2 regions of the Arthrobacter sp. 01T428 genome follow, and region 2 is predicted to be linked to the other one. Evidence: predicted binding sites of a transcription regulator. Region 2 holds the regulator's gene; the other holds the start of a gene.
The links. Region 2 encodes HspR, which represses chaperone genes until heat shock. Its sites were predicted from a motif close to AAGTTGAGTCNNNNNGACTCAACTT; they were not measured.

Region 1: a site for HspR is predicted at 3,880-3,904, ahead of clpB (ATP-dependent chaperone ClpB). Genes of this name have one in related genera too.

Annotation. Positions count from the first base shown of each region.
Region 1 covers NZ_JBFTPW010000018.1:25,651-32,659, forward strand. Annotated here, with positions in the region: gene AC1DJB_RS17625 (ABC transporter ATP-binding protein) at 1-328, opposite strand, end outside; gene AC1DJB_RS17630 (DUF1048 domain-containing protein) at 325-705, opposite strand; gene AC1DJB_RS17635 (PadR family transcriptional regulator) at 708-1,037, opposite strand; gene AC1DJB_RS17640 (2-phosphosulfolactate phosphatase) at 1,138-1,917, opposite strand; gene AC1DJB_RS17645 (DUF4031 domain-containing protein) at 1,914-2,783, opposite strand; gene AC1DJB_RS17650 (SRPBCC family protein) at 2,800-3,267, opposite strand; gene AC1DJB_RS17655 (YciI family protein) at 3,374-3,712, opposite strand; gene clpB (ATP-dependent chaperone ClpB) at 3,941-6,610, shown strand; gene AC1DJB_RS17665 (septum formation family protein) at 6,611-7,009, opposite strand, start outside.
Region 2 covers NZ_JBFTPW010000026.1:23,408-30,416, forward strand. Annotated here, with positions in the region: gene AC1DJB_RS20780 (AMP-binding protein) at 1-924, shown strand, start outside; gene AC1DJB_RS20785 (bifunctional salicylyl-CoA 5-hydroxylase/oxidoreductase) at 939-3,329, shown strand; gene AC1DJB_RS20790 (CG0192-related protein) at 3,340-3,975, shown strand; gene AC1DJB_RS20795 (heat shock protein transcriptional repressor HspR) at 3,980-4,402, opposite strand; gene AC1DJB_RS20800 (DnaJ C-terminal domain-containing protein) at 4,432-5,394, opposite strand; gene AC1DJB_RS20805 (nucleotide exchange factor GrpE) at 5,748-6,407, opposite strand; gene dnaK (molecular chaperone DnaK) at 6,410-7,009, opposite strand, start outside.

The sequences.
Region 1 (7,009 bases), on a different contig from region 2:
TGGCAACCAGCACCAGGTTTTCCCTGCCCGAGAGGATTTCATCGACCGCTGCGAATTGTCCGGTGAGGCTGATGGATTCCCGGACCCGCAGCGGGTGGGCCACGACGTCGAATCCGTTGACGGTAGCCGTGCCGGCGTCCGGACTCAGCAGCGTGGACAGGATTTTCACCATCGTGGTCTTTCCTGCTCCGTTGGAGCCGAGAAGGGCGAAGATGGTGCCCGGTGCCACGTCGAAGTCCACGCCGCGCAGCACGTGCAGCTCTTTGTAGGACTTTTCCATGCCCTGCACGCGGATCGCGGGTTCGCGGGTGGTGGATGCATTGCTCATGATTCCCGCTCCTTCCCATCGTCTCCGGCAGCGGCGTCGATCGCCTTGACCAGGCGTTCGCGCTCCTTGTTGATCCACTGACCGACCGTGTAGTTGCGCATGAACGTTTCGGCGAACTCCACGGGGTCGTCACCAACGATGTCGCGGATCGGCGTCCCGTCTGCGGCGCTCTGTTCGAAGAGATCGGTGAGGTCCCCGAGCATCCGCAGCAGCACATCGCCCTTGGTGATGGCACCGAAGTACATCAGGTACCGTTCCAGCGCGGTCGCCGCCGCGCGATATTCCGCGGGAAGCTGCTCCACGCGTGCCTTGTTTTGCCGGTATTGCTTCTTCTGTTCGAGCGATCCCGTAAGCTGCTCGATCCACCCTGCGGCCATGTTCACTTTCCTCCCTTTCGGAGCTGTTCCAGTCGCTCGGACAGGAAACTCCATGTGTTCCAGAATTCGTCCAGTTCCTTTTCGCCCTGCTCGTTGAGCGAATAGACCTTGCGCGGCGGGCCCTTCTCGGACGGCCGTTTCTCGACGTCGACAAGGCCTTTTTGCTCGATCCTGACGAGCAGCGCATACACGGTGCCCTCGGCGATCTCGGTGAAGCCCTGGCCTCGGAGCAGCGTCGTGATTTCGTACCCGTACGCGGGATTCCCGGTCAGGAGGGCGAGAACGATGCCCTCGAGGGTCCCTTTGAGCATCTCCGTCATTTGCCTGCCCATCGGACACCTCCTTCCACTACTCAGTGTTACTAGCTACTGGTACATAGTACCGCTAAGTAGTGGAAGCGCAAGCCCCTTCGGAAACCGCACCGAAGTGCACTCAGGGCTGCTGGAACGCGCCGTCCCTCAAGAGGGCCACGGCGGTCCCGGCGTCAAGTTCGGCGGCAATCTCGACGTCGTCCGCGTGCCCTGCGCCGATCAACTCCCGGCCGCTGGAGCAATCCCGCAACGCGTGATGGAGCCGCGGCTCGACGGCGTTGAAAACAGCCATCGCCGCATCAGCCTCCGGCGAGAAACCTTCCCTGCCGTCTTCCGGCGTGAAGCCGCCCCGCCCGGCGGCAGCGAGTCCGGCAATGAAGGCGCCGGCCCCGATCTGATCCTCCAGGGCGGGCCGGAGGGAGCCGCCTGGCCACAGTTCACCGGCCGCGATCACCGCCACCACTAAATCCGGAGGGAGTTCGGCGGCCACCCACTCGGCGGTGGCGGCTGCGTTCCGCAGTGACACGGCCGCGATGAGCGGGACTTCCTGGGCGAGCTCATATGCGATCGAAGAGCCGTTGGGCGATGGCAGCACGACGCGGCTCAACGACCGCGCGTCCCGCAGGCTCGACGGCGAGAGGCTCAGTCCGCCTCCACCCCGCGGACCAGCCAGCTGGGCATCGTGGTGGGCGGCGAAATCCTCGGCCCCGGCGTCCTTCCACGCGTAGGGGAACACGATGGCACCGCGGTCGACGGCGACGCTGACGCATGTGGTGAAGGTGAGGACGTCAACCACGACGGCGAGGTCCGTTCCGGACGCAACCGCACGGGCGCCGTCGAGCCCCCATTCAAACCTCACGGTGAACGGAAGCTGCCGGTGCACCGTCCCTGGCGCGCTCATGACAGTTCGGCGTCCAGGTTGCGGCGGGCGGCATCCAGCCACAGGCTCCGCGCGCGTTCGCTGTGGAAGAGTGGATCCAAGGCGAGCAGATGGCGGACGACGGCGGCCCGGCCGGCAGCGAAGTCGGCATCGCTGACGTGGGCGTAGTCCTCGCGGACAGCAGCAAGGTAGCGGGCGTAAGCCGTTGGTTCCGCGCCGAGGATGGAGAGATCGGCGTCGCACAAGAGGGCGCCGAGTCGGTCTCCCGGTTCGGGGCTGTGGGTGGAGGTCAGCCTGACCAGCCGGGCAACTTCGTGGATCGTCGGTTCCGGGAGTCCCGCAAGAGCCAGGCGGTCCTCGGCCAGCCGGGCCGATTGCTCTTCGTCCTGCCCTGCGATTCCCTCGTAGACGGCGTCATGGAACCATGCGGCCAACGTCACTGAGCGCGCAGGCAGAGAGGGTTCGGTGAGGAGATCCAAGGCTTCCAGGACCGCCAGCAAATGCGTGCGGCTGTGGTATTTCCGATGGTCCTCGCCCCAGCGTTCGAGGAGCTCAAAACCCAGCTCCTCATGTCCTGGAAGAGCCGAATTCCAGCGCTCCAGCAAGGGTACGGTGAGCGCCTTGCTGCGTTGGCGGGCGGGGATCCGCAAGCCGCTCGCGATCAGTTTCCGCACAAGAATGCGCGCCTCCACGGGGATGGCGCCTGCGGACAGGAGGTCCTGGTAGCGGCGTTCCGGGACGTCGTAGTGGTCGCCGTCGAAGGCGCGCCCGGGAATCCCCGTGGCTTCGGCGAAGGCATGCAACTCCTCGAGCGAGGTGTCCGAGACGAGGTGGGAAAACACGGTCCCGTGCGCGGGCCACAGCGGCGGATCAACGTAGACGGCCATGGCCCGCGCCAGAGAACTAGGAGTTTTTCCGGGTGGCTACCGCAGAGAGAGCGGTCAAACCCTTTTCGAAGTCGCCGCCCACCATCTTGTCCATGTTCATGAACAAAGCGAAGATTTTGCCGAGGCCTTTGTTCTCGCCGGTCATGGTCCAGGTGACGCGGGTGCCGTCCCCTTCGGGTACGAACGTGAAACCCGTAGGATTGACTGCCTTCATCGGCTTGGTGAACTCGAGGCGGATGTCGATCCTGCCGGGCTCCTCCGAGCCGACGATTTCCATGGTTCCGGTGCCGGCCTTGTTGTTGCCGCTCCAGGCATACTTTGCTCCGACGCCGGATTCGTTGCCGGAATAGCTCCGGTTCAGCTTGGGGTCCACGGCTTCCCACGGAGACCACTTGGTCCACTCGTGGAAGTTGTTGACGAAGGGGAAGACGTCGGCGGGTGCGGCGGGGATCAGCGCATTGCGAGTGACTGTGAAGGGTGCCATGTGCATATCGTACGGCGCTTTGCCGGGATCGTGGGCGCGGGCCGAGTGCTGCGTTCCGGCACGCAGCGCGCGGCCCGGATCCACGATTTCGACGGCGGGTGCTCCCTTACATGCCCGGGACGTCGAGCGCTTCGTAGACGGTGATCGAGGCTTCGGGGGCCATGAGGAAATGCGGGTGGCCTTCGAGGAGCTTCAGCGCTCCGTCCATGTCTTCGGCTTGGAGGACGCTGTAACCGCCCACGCCGGTCTCTGCATCGGATACTCCAGAGTTCCCAACCACTTTGCCGCCACCGAGGGGTGTGCCAAGATCGGCAAGCCCAGCGCCAGCCTTCGCGGCCCAGTCCATCCACAGCTTCATGCCTTCGGCTGCTGCCTCAGGGGAGCTGCCAGCCATCATCGATTCCGCCGATTGTGGTGCATTGTAGAGAACTACGAACTTCTTCATTGCGTGTCCTTTTTCTCATGCGCGCCCGGGGGGGGTGTTCCACCCGGTCACACCTGATCCTAGGGCCAGGGAACGCAAACAGCGAGGGACTTTTCACCGTAAGCGGGGAAGGCTATGGACAGCAGTTTCGCCGTCGGCAAACATGGAGCAGGAGGGACGCTTCGCCAAAGTTGAGCATAGTAGACTCAACTTTGAGAATTAGTCATCTTTCCCGAGAGGAGCTCTTCCATGGACGTCAAATTCACCACCAAGAGCCAGGAGGCTCTTTCCGCGGCGGCCATGAACGCCTCCACCGCCGGAAATCCGCAGGTGGAGCCAGCCCACTTGCTCAAAGCCCTCATGGATCAACGCGAGGGCGTCGCGGTGGCGCTCTTGCGCGCCACTGGAGCGGACCCGGATGCCGTGAGCGTCCAGGCGAGTTCGGCCATCAAGGCCCTGCCGTCGTCGTCGGGCAGTTCAGTGCAGCAAGCGCAGCTTTCCCGCCCTTCGATGCAGGCCATCCAGGCCGCCCAGAACGAGGCCGAGAAACTCGGCGATTCCTTCGTGTCCACTGAGCACCTCCTCTTGGGGCTCTCTGCCGGTAGCGACGCCGTGGGGAAGCTATTGCGCGACGCCGGCGCCTCCCACGAAGCGCTCCTCGCCGCCTTGCCGGGTGTCCGCGGTGACCGGAAAGTCACCTCGCAAGACCCGGAAAACACCTTCCAGGCGCTTGAGAAATACGGCACGGACCTCACCGCCGTCGCGCGCTCCGGCAAGCTGGATCCCGTGATCGGGCGGGACAGCGAAATTCGCCGAGTGGTCCAGGTCCTGAGCCGCCGCACCAAGAACAACCCCGTGCTGATCGGCGAACCCGGCGTCGGCAAGACCGCCGTCGTCGAAGGCCTTGCCCAGCGCATGGTGGCAGGTGACGTCCCGGAAAGCCTGCGGGGCAAGACCCTCATCGTGCTGGACCTCGCATCCATGGTGGCCGGCGCGAAGTACCGCGGCGAATTCGAGGAACGGCTGAAGGCCGTGCTGGAGGAGATCAAGAACTCCAACGGGCAGATCGTTACGTTCATCGACGAAATCCACACTGTGGTGGGCGCCGGTGCCACCGGTGAAAGCGCCATGGACGCAGGGAACATGCTCAAGCCCATGCTGGCCCGCGGCGAGCTGCGGCTCATCGGCGCCACCACCCTGGACGAGTACCGCGAGAACGTTGAGAAGGACCCTGCCTTGGAACGCCGCTTCCAGCAGGTCTACGTAGGCGAACCAAGCGTGGAGGACACCATCGGCATCCTCCGCGGCCTCAAGGAACGCTACGAGGCCCACCACAAGGTAGCCATCGCGGACTCCGCCCTGGTAGCCGCCGCCACGCTCTCCAACCGCTACATCTCGGGCCGTCAATTGCCGGACAAGGCCATCGACCTCGTGGATGAGGCGGCGTCCCGGCTACGCATGGAAATCGACTCGGCTCCCGAGGAAATCGACCAGCTCCGCCGTGCCGTGGACCGTCTCACCATGGAGGAATTGGCACTTGAGCGCGAGACGGATGCGGCCTCCATCGAACGCCTCGCCGCGCTCCGCGCGGACAAAGCGGACAAGAAGGAAGCCTTGGGTGCGCTGAACGCCCGCTGGGAAGCCGAGAAGGCCGGGCTCAACCGCGTGGGCGACCTCAAGGCAAAGATCGACGAATTGCGGTCCGCCGCCGAAAAGTACCAGCGCGAGGGCGACCTTGAAGCTGCCTCGCGCATTCTCTACGGCGAACTGCCCGCGTTGGAGCGCGAGCTCAGCGCAGCAGCCGAGGAAGAATCCGCCCGGGAAGCGCGCGGTGAAGCGAAGCCCGCCCTGATGGTCGCGGACGAAGTCACGGCGGACGATATCGCGGAGGTTATTTCGGCCTGGACGGGCATCCCCGCCGGCCGCATGCTCCAGGGGGAATCCCAGAAGCTGCTGCACATGGAAGAGGAGATCGGAAAGCGGCTGATCGGCCAGTCCAAGGCCGTGGCCGCCGTCTCCGACGCCGTCCGCCGCGCCCGCGCGGGCATCAGCGACCCCAACCGCCCCACGGGTTCGTTCCTGTTCCTGGGCCCCACCGGCGTCGGTAAGACCGAGCTCGCCAAGGCACTCGCCGACTTCCTGTTCGACGACGAACGCGCCATGGTGCGGATCGACATGTCCGAATACGGCGAGAAGCACTCCGTGGCCCGGCTGGTCGGTGCCCCTCCCGGATACGTGGGCTACGAGGAAGGCGGCCAGCTCACCGAAGCGGTCCGCCGTCGCCCGTACTCCGTGATCTTGCTCGACGAGGTGGAGAAGGCCCACCCGGAAGTGTTCGACATCCTCCTTCAAGTGCTCGACGACGGCCGCCTCACCGACGGGCAGGGCCGCACCGTGGACTTCCGGAACACCATCCTGGTGTTGACCTCCAACTCGGGTAGCCAGTTCCTTGTAGATCCAACGCTGGACTCCACGGCGAAGCGGAATGCGGTCATGGCCGTGGTCAACGCCTCCTTCAAGCCGGAATTCCTCAACCGGCTCGACGAGATTGTGCTGTTCGATCCGCTCAGCGTCGACGAGCTCGCCAGGATCGTCGAATTGCACGTGGACGAGCTGACCAAGCGGCTGCACGACCGCCGGCTCACCCTTGAGGTCAGCGACGGCGCCCGTGCCTGGCTCGCGATGTCCGGTTACGATCCCGCCTACGGCGCCCGTCCGTTGCGAAGGCTGGTTCAACGCGAGATCGGTGACCGCCTGGCCAAGGAAATCCTTGCCGGACAGATCGCGGACGGCGACACGGTACTGGTGGACACCGCGGCCGACGTCGACGAACTCACCATCGAGGGTCTCGAGGCTTTGACGGGTCCCGACGGCGGTGCTCTGGCGGGTAGCGGCCTGACGGTGAGGCGGAAGGAATAGCTACTTCTGCAGCACGGATTCCTTGAGCGTGTTTCCCGAGTTCACCACGATGAAGCAGTCCACGCGGCGGTCGCCGTTGTCCCAGCTCGTGGCACTCGGGTACACGTTCTGCTGCAGGAGCGCGTACTTCGTGGATGCCTCGTTGAGCACCAGGTCACGGCAGATTTCGCGGCCTTTGTCACGCAAGGCAGTGGCGCCGGGGAAGGTGTCGTCAGCCTTGTACCGGAAGATGGCGCCCAGCTGGGCCGAATGGTCGGTAGTGCAGTCCACCACCTTGGACTTGATGGCGTTGGAGTCGAAATCGGCGAAGCAATCTCCCAGTTGGTAATCCTTTGCCTCCACATCCGCCGGGAGGGGACCGCGGCTGGTGGACGTGGCCGGCGCGGGGACGGGTGCGGC
Region 2 (7,009 bases):
GCCTTCACCTTCGGCCTCGGCGGGCTGGTGGTCTTCCCGCTGCGCTTCGGCGCATCGTCGTTGTTGACCGAACGGGCTACCCCGGTTGAACTTGCCGAGAGTGCAGCCGCTGCCGGCGCCACTATCCTTTTCACCGCGCCCACTGCGTACCGCGCCATCCTCAAGGAAAAGCGCGGCGAGCTGCTTAGCGGACTGCGCATTGCGGTTTCCGCCGGCGAACACCTACCCAAGGAAACGTGGGAGGCAGTTCGGGAGGCCACAGGCCTCCGGCTCATCAACGGCATCGGAGCCACGGAAATGCTCCACGTCTTCATCTCCGCCGCGGGCGATGACATCCGGCCCGGCACCACCGGACGGGCAGTGCCAGGGTACAGGGCAACCATCCTCGATGACGAGGGTCTGGAACTCGGACCCGGGCAGCTTGGCCGGCTCGCGGTCATCGGCCCCACTGGATGCCGCTACCTGGACGACCCCCGGCAAGCAAATTATGTGGTCAACGGCTGGAACGTCACCGGCGATACCTTCACGAAAGACGAGGACGGGTACTTCACCTACCAGGCCCGCTCGGACAACATGATCGTTTCCTCCGGCTACAACATCGGCGCGCCAGAGGTGGAGACAGCCATCGACCTGCACCCCGACGTGGTGGAGAACGCCGTCATCGGCCGCCCCGACGAAGCACGCGGCAGCGTCGTCTGCGCGTTCATCGTCCTGCGCGAAGGTGTCACAGGCGATGACGCGAAGCGCAAGGAAATCCAGGACTTCGTCAAACGGACGATCGCCCCCTACAAGTACCCGCGGGACATCCGGTTCGTCGACGAGCTTCCCCGCAACCCCAGCGGCAAACTGCAGCATTTCAAGCTGCGCGACCGCATCAACAACGACCCCGAACAACTTGCCGGCGCAGGCCTCGGCCAGGCCTGAAAAGGAGCAAAAGCATGAAAATCGCAATCGTAGGAGGCGGCCCCGGCGGCCTGTACTTCGCGGCCCTGATGAAGCAGCTCGACCCGTCACACGACATCACCCTTTGGGAACGCAACGCCGCCAGCGACACTTTCGGTTTCGGCGTCGTCTTTTCCGATGAGACGCTCGGCGGCATCGGCAACGCCGACCCCGTCGTGGCCGAGTACATGAGCCGTCGCTTCGCCCGCTGGTCCGACATCGACATCCACTTCGGCGGCGAAACGGTGACGGTGGGCGGCCAGGGCTTTGCGGCCATGAGCCGAAAGGAACTGCTGGAACTGCTTCAGCGCCGCTGCGCCGAACTCGGAGTCGACCTGCGTTTCCAGACCGTCGCGCCGCCCGTTGAAGAGCTTGAGGCCAGCCATGACCTGGTCCTCGCCGCAGATGGGATCAACTCCCAGATCCGCGCCAAATATGCGGACTCCTTCTCTCCAAGCCTGGACCCGCGGCCCAACAAGTTCATGTGGCTGGGCACAGACCAGGTATTCGAGGCATTCAAGTTCTTCGTCAAGGAAACCGAATGGGGAGTCATGCAGATCCATGGCTACCCGTACTCCGACGAAGGATCCACGTTCATTGTCGAAATGCACGAGGACGTGTGGCGGGCTGCCGGCTTCGACGAGACCGCAGCCGATGTCTTCCCGCCAGGCGTGTCCGACGAGAAGGCGATCAGCAAGATCCGTTCCATCTTCGCCGAGGAACTCGATGGCTACGAGGTCCTGTCCAACAACTCCAAGTGGATCAACTTCACCACCGTCCGCAATCAAAACTGGCGCCACGGCAACGTTGTGCTCCTCGGCGATGCCGCGCACACCGCACACTTCTCCATCGGCTCGGGCACGAAGCTCGCCATGGAGGACTCTCTGGCACTCGCCGCTTGCCTGCACGAGCACCCGGATGTGGAATCTGCACTCTCTGCCTATGAAACCGAGCGGCGTCCGGTTGTCGCCTCCACCCAGCGTGCAGCCCAGGCTTCGCTGGAATGGTTCGAGCGGATCGCCCAATACAAGGAGCAGGACCCGACGCAGTTCGCTTTCAACCTGCTCACGCGGAGCCGCCGCATCACCCAGGAGAACCTGCGCTTGCGCGACCCGGAATTCGCCGACGCCGTAGACCGCAACTTCGCCCAATCCCAAGGACTGGCGGAGACCGCCCCGGCCATGTTCCAACCGTTCCGGATCGGCGGACTCGAGCTCAAGAACCGCATCGTCGTGTCCCCCATGGACATGTACTCCGCAGTGGATGGCGTCCCCGGCGACTTCCACAAAGTCCACCTCGGCTCCAAGGCACTCGGCGGTGCCGGACTGGTCATGACCGAAATGGTGTGTGTTTCCGAGAGCGGGCGGATCACCCCCGGCTGCACCGGCCTGTACACGGACGGCCAGCGCGAGAGCTGGAAGGAAATCGTGGACTTCGTCCACGCTCGCTCGACAGCCAAGATCGGGGCCCAAATCGGACACTCCGGACGCAAGGGCTCCACCCGGCTGATGTGGGAAGGCATCGACGAACCGCTCGAATCCGGCAACTGGCAGGCCGTTGGCCCGTCGGCCCTGCCGTACGGTCCCGGCAACCAGACGCCCGTGGAACTCGACCTTGCAGGCATGAAAGCCATCAAAGCCCAGTTCGTGGAAGCTGCCCGTCGGGCCGATGAAGCAGGCTTCGACCTCCTCGAGCTCCACGCCGCGCACGGCTACCTGCTCTCCTCCTTCCTTTCGCCGGTGTCCAATCTCCGGAAGGACGAATACGGCGGTAGCGTGCAGAACCGGCTGCGGTTCCCCTTGGAAGTGTTCGACGCCGTCCGCGCGGCTTGGCCTGCCAGCAAGCCTGTGACGGTACGCATCTCCGCGACGGACTGGATCGAAGGCGGCAACACCTCGGACGACTCGCTCGACATCGCGCGGGCATTCGTGGCCCACGGCGCCGCGGGGATCGACGTCTCCACCGGCCAGGTCGCCAAGGAAGAACAACCGGCTTTCGGCCGCAGCTACCAGACTCCTTTCGCCGACCGCATCCGGCAGGAAGTTGCCGCGCCGGCGGGAGCAGCCGTCATCGCCGTCGGGGCCATCTCCAGCTACGACGACGTCAACTCCATCCTCCTTGCAGGACGGGCAGACCTCGTGGCGCTTGGCCGGACGCACCTGTTCGACCCCCAGTGGACACTCCACGCCGCAGCCGAGCAGGAATACCAGGGCCCCGGAGCGCAGTGGGTGCCTCAGTTCCGGGCGGGCCGGCGGAAACCGCCGAGCTCCCGCACGGATGCGGTGCGCCCCCGCCTGTCCCTCTTGAAAGAGCCGGAATCCGACGCCGGCAACACGCACCTACGCTGGACCCCGCAGTCTGTCTCCGCCCCCGCGCTGGCCAACTAGGCTGGACCGCATGGCTATTATCCATCGAGCAACCCTGAGTCCTAGCAAACTTGAGCTCATCGAAAAGTACTTGCCCGTCCAGCCGTGGTTCACCAAGGACGGCTCCGCGCCGCCCGAGCTGCTCGGTGCGTACCGCTTCGATGATCCGGACGGCGAAGTCGGCCTCGAAACCCACTTGGTCTCCCACGGCGGCAAGGTCTATCAGGTTCCCCTGAGCTACCGGGGTTCGGAATTGCCCGGTGCGGAGCACTCGCTGCTCGGCACCATGGAACACTCCGTGTTGGGCACGAGGTGGGTCTACGACGCCTGCACCGATCCCGTCTACGTCGCTGCCCTGGCCACCGCCATCCTCACTGGGCAGCGGGAAGCCGAACAGTTCGTGGACATGGACGGCGTGCTGGAGCCAAGGGCGAGTTCCGTCGAGGTCAAGGGCAGTGGAACCCCCGGCAGCGAAGTCCCCGCTCTGAGTCCCGCAGCGCCGATCACCGAAGGCGGCGTTACCAGCATCGACGCTGGTGAACTCACCGTCCAGGTGAACCGCGTCCTGGATCTGGGGATCCAGGGTTCGGAAGATTCGGCTGCCCTTCGGGGCACGTGGGCCGGGCAGGAGGCACCGGTGCTGCTGGCGTCCCTCTCGCGGCCCTAGAGGACTACTCCCCCGGTCGCGGTCTCCACACCACAACTGCCTGGGACCGCGCCCGGGGGCGCTGCCCGCGGGCCAGGCTGACGACGTCGCCGGCTGCTCCCGCCGCGAAAACGCGGGCCTCCATGGGGCTCCGCCGCCGCTGCAGTTCCTCGCTCAACTCGGCCACGCGGAATTGCAGCGCGGCCACCTGGTTTTCGAGCTCGAGAATGCGCTTGATGCCCTCAAGGGACACACCCTCGTGGGAGAGCCGCTGGACCTCGCGCAAGCGGTCGATGTCGCGCTGGGAGTAACGCCGGGACTTGCCCGGCGCACGGCTCGGCGACACGATGCCGAGCCGGTCGTACTGCCGCAGGGTCTGCGGGTGCATGTCAGCCAGTTCGGCCGCGACGGAGATGACGAAGATCGGCTGGTTGATGTCGATGCCCATGCCGACGTCCCCTCCCATGTCTTCTGCCGCTACAAGCGGGCCTTGGCGGCCAGGTCGTGGCGAGGATCGGCGTCGGCCGTGGCCGCGGCGAACGCCTTGACAGCTTCCTCGGCCTGTTTGTTGAGGTTCTGCGGGACGGAGACGTCGATCGTCACCAGCAGGTCTCCGGTGCCCTTCGAGGTCTTGACGCCTCGGCCTTTGACCCGGAGCGTCCGCCCGGAAGGCGTGCCGGCCGGGACGCGGACGGTGACAGTGTCGCCGTCGAGCGTCGGCACGTGGATGTTGGAACCCAAGGCCGCCTCGGCGAAGGTGACCGGCACATGGATCCGGATGTTGTCGCCGTCGCGATTGAAGAAATCGTGGGGCTTGACGTTCACCGTGATGATGAGGTCCCCGTTTCCGGCTGCGCCTGGGTTGCCCTTGCCACGCTGGCGGACCTTCTGGCCGTCCCTGATGCCCGCGGGAATCTTCACGTCGATGACGTTGCCGTTGCTTTCGCGGAGGCTCACCGTGGTGCCATGAATGGAGCCTGCAAAGGAAATCGAGGTGGACGCCGTGCGGTCGCTGCCCTTTTGCGGGGCCCGCTGGAAACCGGTCTGTCCACCGCCGAAGCCACCGCCGAAGAGGTCAGCGAACTCGGGCGGGATGCCCCCGGCACCGGCAGGCTGGCGTCCGCCGCCGAAAAGGCCGTCGAACAAGTCCTCGAAGCCGCCATTGGCCGGGCCGCCGCGAGCTGCGCCCGGCGCGAAGCGTGCCCCGCCCATGGCGCGAATGGCATCGTACTGCTGGCGCTCCTCGGCATCCGAGAGCACCGAATAGGCCTCCGAGATGTCCTTGAACTTCTTCTCCGCAGCAGCATCCCCGGAATTGGTATCCGGATGGTACTTCCGCGCAAGCTTGCGGTACGCCTTCTTGATGTCAGCGTCAGAGGCGTCCTTGGCGACACCAAGGATGGCGTAAAAATCCTTCTCAACCCAGTCCTGGCTGGCCAAGGGCGTTTCCTTTCGATTTTGGTTCAGTTTGCGCTCCGCTGGATAGGGGCCGTGCCCGCTCCGCGGTGCCCGCCACGCCGCGGCCCCCTATCCAGCTGCGCTGCGCTTATCCCACCTTAGGTGAGACGACCGCCTGAGCGGAGCGAGGCAAGGGGCCCGGGAGTGGCATCTAAGGATCTGGCCGAGGGCCCCGACACGAGCTTGCGAGTGTTGGGAAGGCCAATATCCGCTGCCGAAGCCGGATGGCCAAGGATCGCAGATCCTGGGCCACCCGGCGAAGGGGCGGGGCCCCTTGTCTCGTTTCGCGGTGCTGCCCCCTCATCCGCGAAGGCGCGGTGAGGCGGTAACTCCGTCTAGGCCGGCACAGCCACGATCACTTGGGCCGCGCGCAGCACTCGGCCGCCGGAGCGGTAGCCGGAGCGCAGCACTTGGCTGACGGTGTCAACTTCGATGTCCTCGCCCGGCTGCTGGATGAGTGCTTCGTGGATCGTGGGGTCGAATTCGACTCCGGTTTCCGCGATGCGCTCCAGGCCGTACGTCTTCAGCGCGTTCTCCAGCTTGGCGGCGATCGCGGCGAACGGGCCGTCCACGAGGTCGCCGTGCTGGCGGGCGGCGTCGACGTCGTCGAGCACCGGCAGCAGGGCGTTCAGGACGCCGATGACGGCCATTTCCCCTGCGACGGCGCGGTCGCGTTCGACGCGCTTGCGGTAGTTGACGTACTCGGCCTGCAGGCGCAAGAGGTCGTTGCGGAGTTCCGCGGCCTCTGCTTCCGCAGCGGCGCCGGGGGCTACCGACTCTTCAGCCGGAACCTCCATGCCGTTGAGGATTTCCTCAGCCTGGGACAGGGCGTCGCCCTCGGCAGCGGCGTTGGATTCAGCTGCCGATCCTTGGGTGTGGCGGGCGGCCCCGGTCTCCGGGTCAACCTTGCGGTTGTCCCGAATGACCGGCTTGTGCTGCTCGTTGCCCTCGTTGTTGGAAGGTGAGTGCTCTGCGTCGTTGCCGTGGTGAGGCATGCTTACTTCTTTTCGTCTTCGTCGATGATCTCGGCGTCGACGATGTCCTCGTCTGCCTTGGCGCCGGCGTGGGCGCCTTCAGCACCTGCGGCGCTGCTTGCGCCATCCGGGGAACCGGCCTGCGAGTAGATCGCTTCGCCCAGCTTCGACTGCGAGTGCTGCAGCTTCTCGAAAGCAGTCTTCACTGCTGCGTCGTCGGTGCCTTCGAGGGCCTTCTTGAGGGCGTCGACGTCGGCCTTGACCTCGGTCTTGACCTCTTCCGGCAGCTTCTCGTCGTTTTCGGCGATGAGCTTGTCTACGGAGTAGGCGAGCTGCTCGGCAGTGTTGCGGGTGTCGGTAGCTTCGCGGCGGGCCTTGTCCTCGGCTGCGTGTTCCTCGGCTTCACGGACCATGCGGTCGATGTCTTCCTTGGAGAGCGCGGTGCCGCCGGTGATGGTCATCGACTGCTCCTTGCCGGTGCCCTTGTCCTTGGCGGAGACGTGGACGATGCCGTTGGCGTCGATGTCGAAGGTGACCTCGACCTGGGGGACGCCGCGCGGTGCCGGAGCGATGCCGGTCAGTTCGAACGTGCCCAGCGGCTTGTTGTCGCGGGTGAATTCACG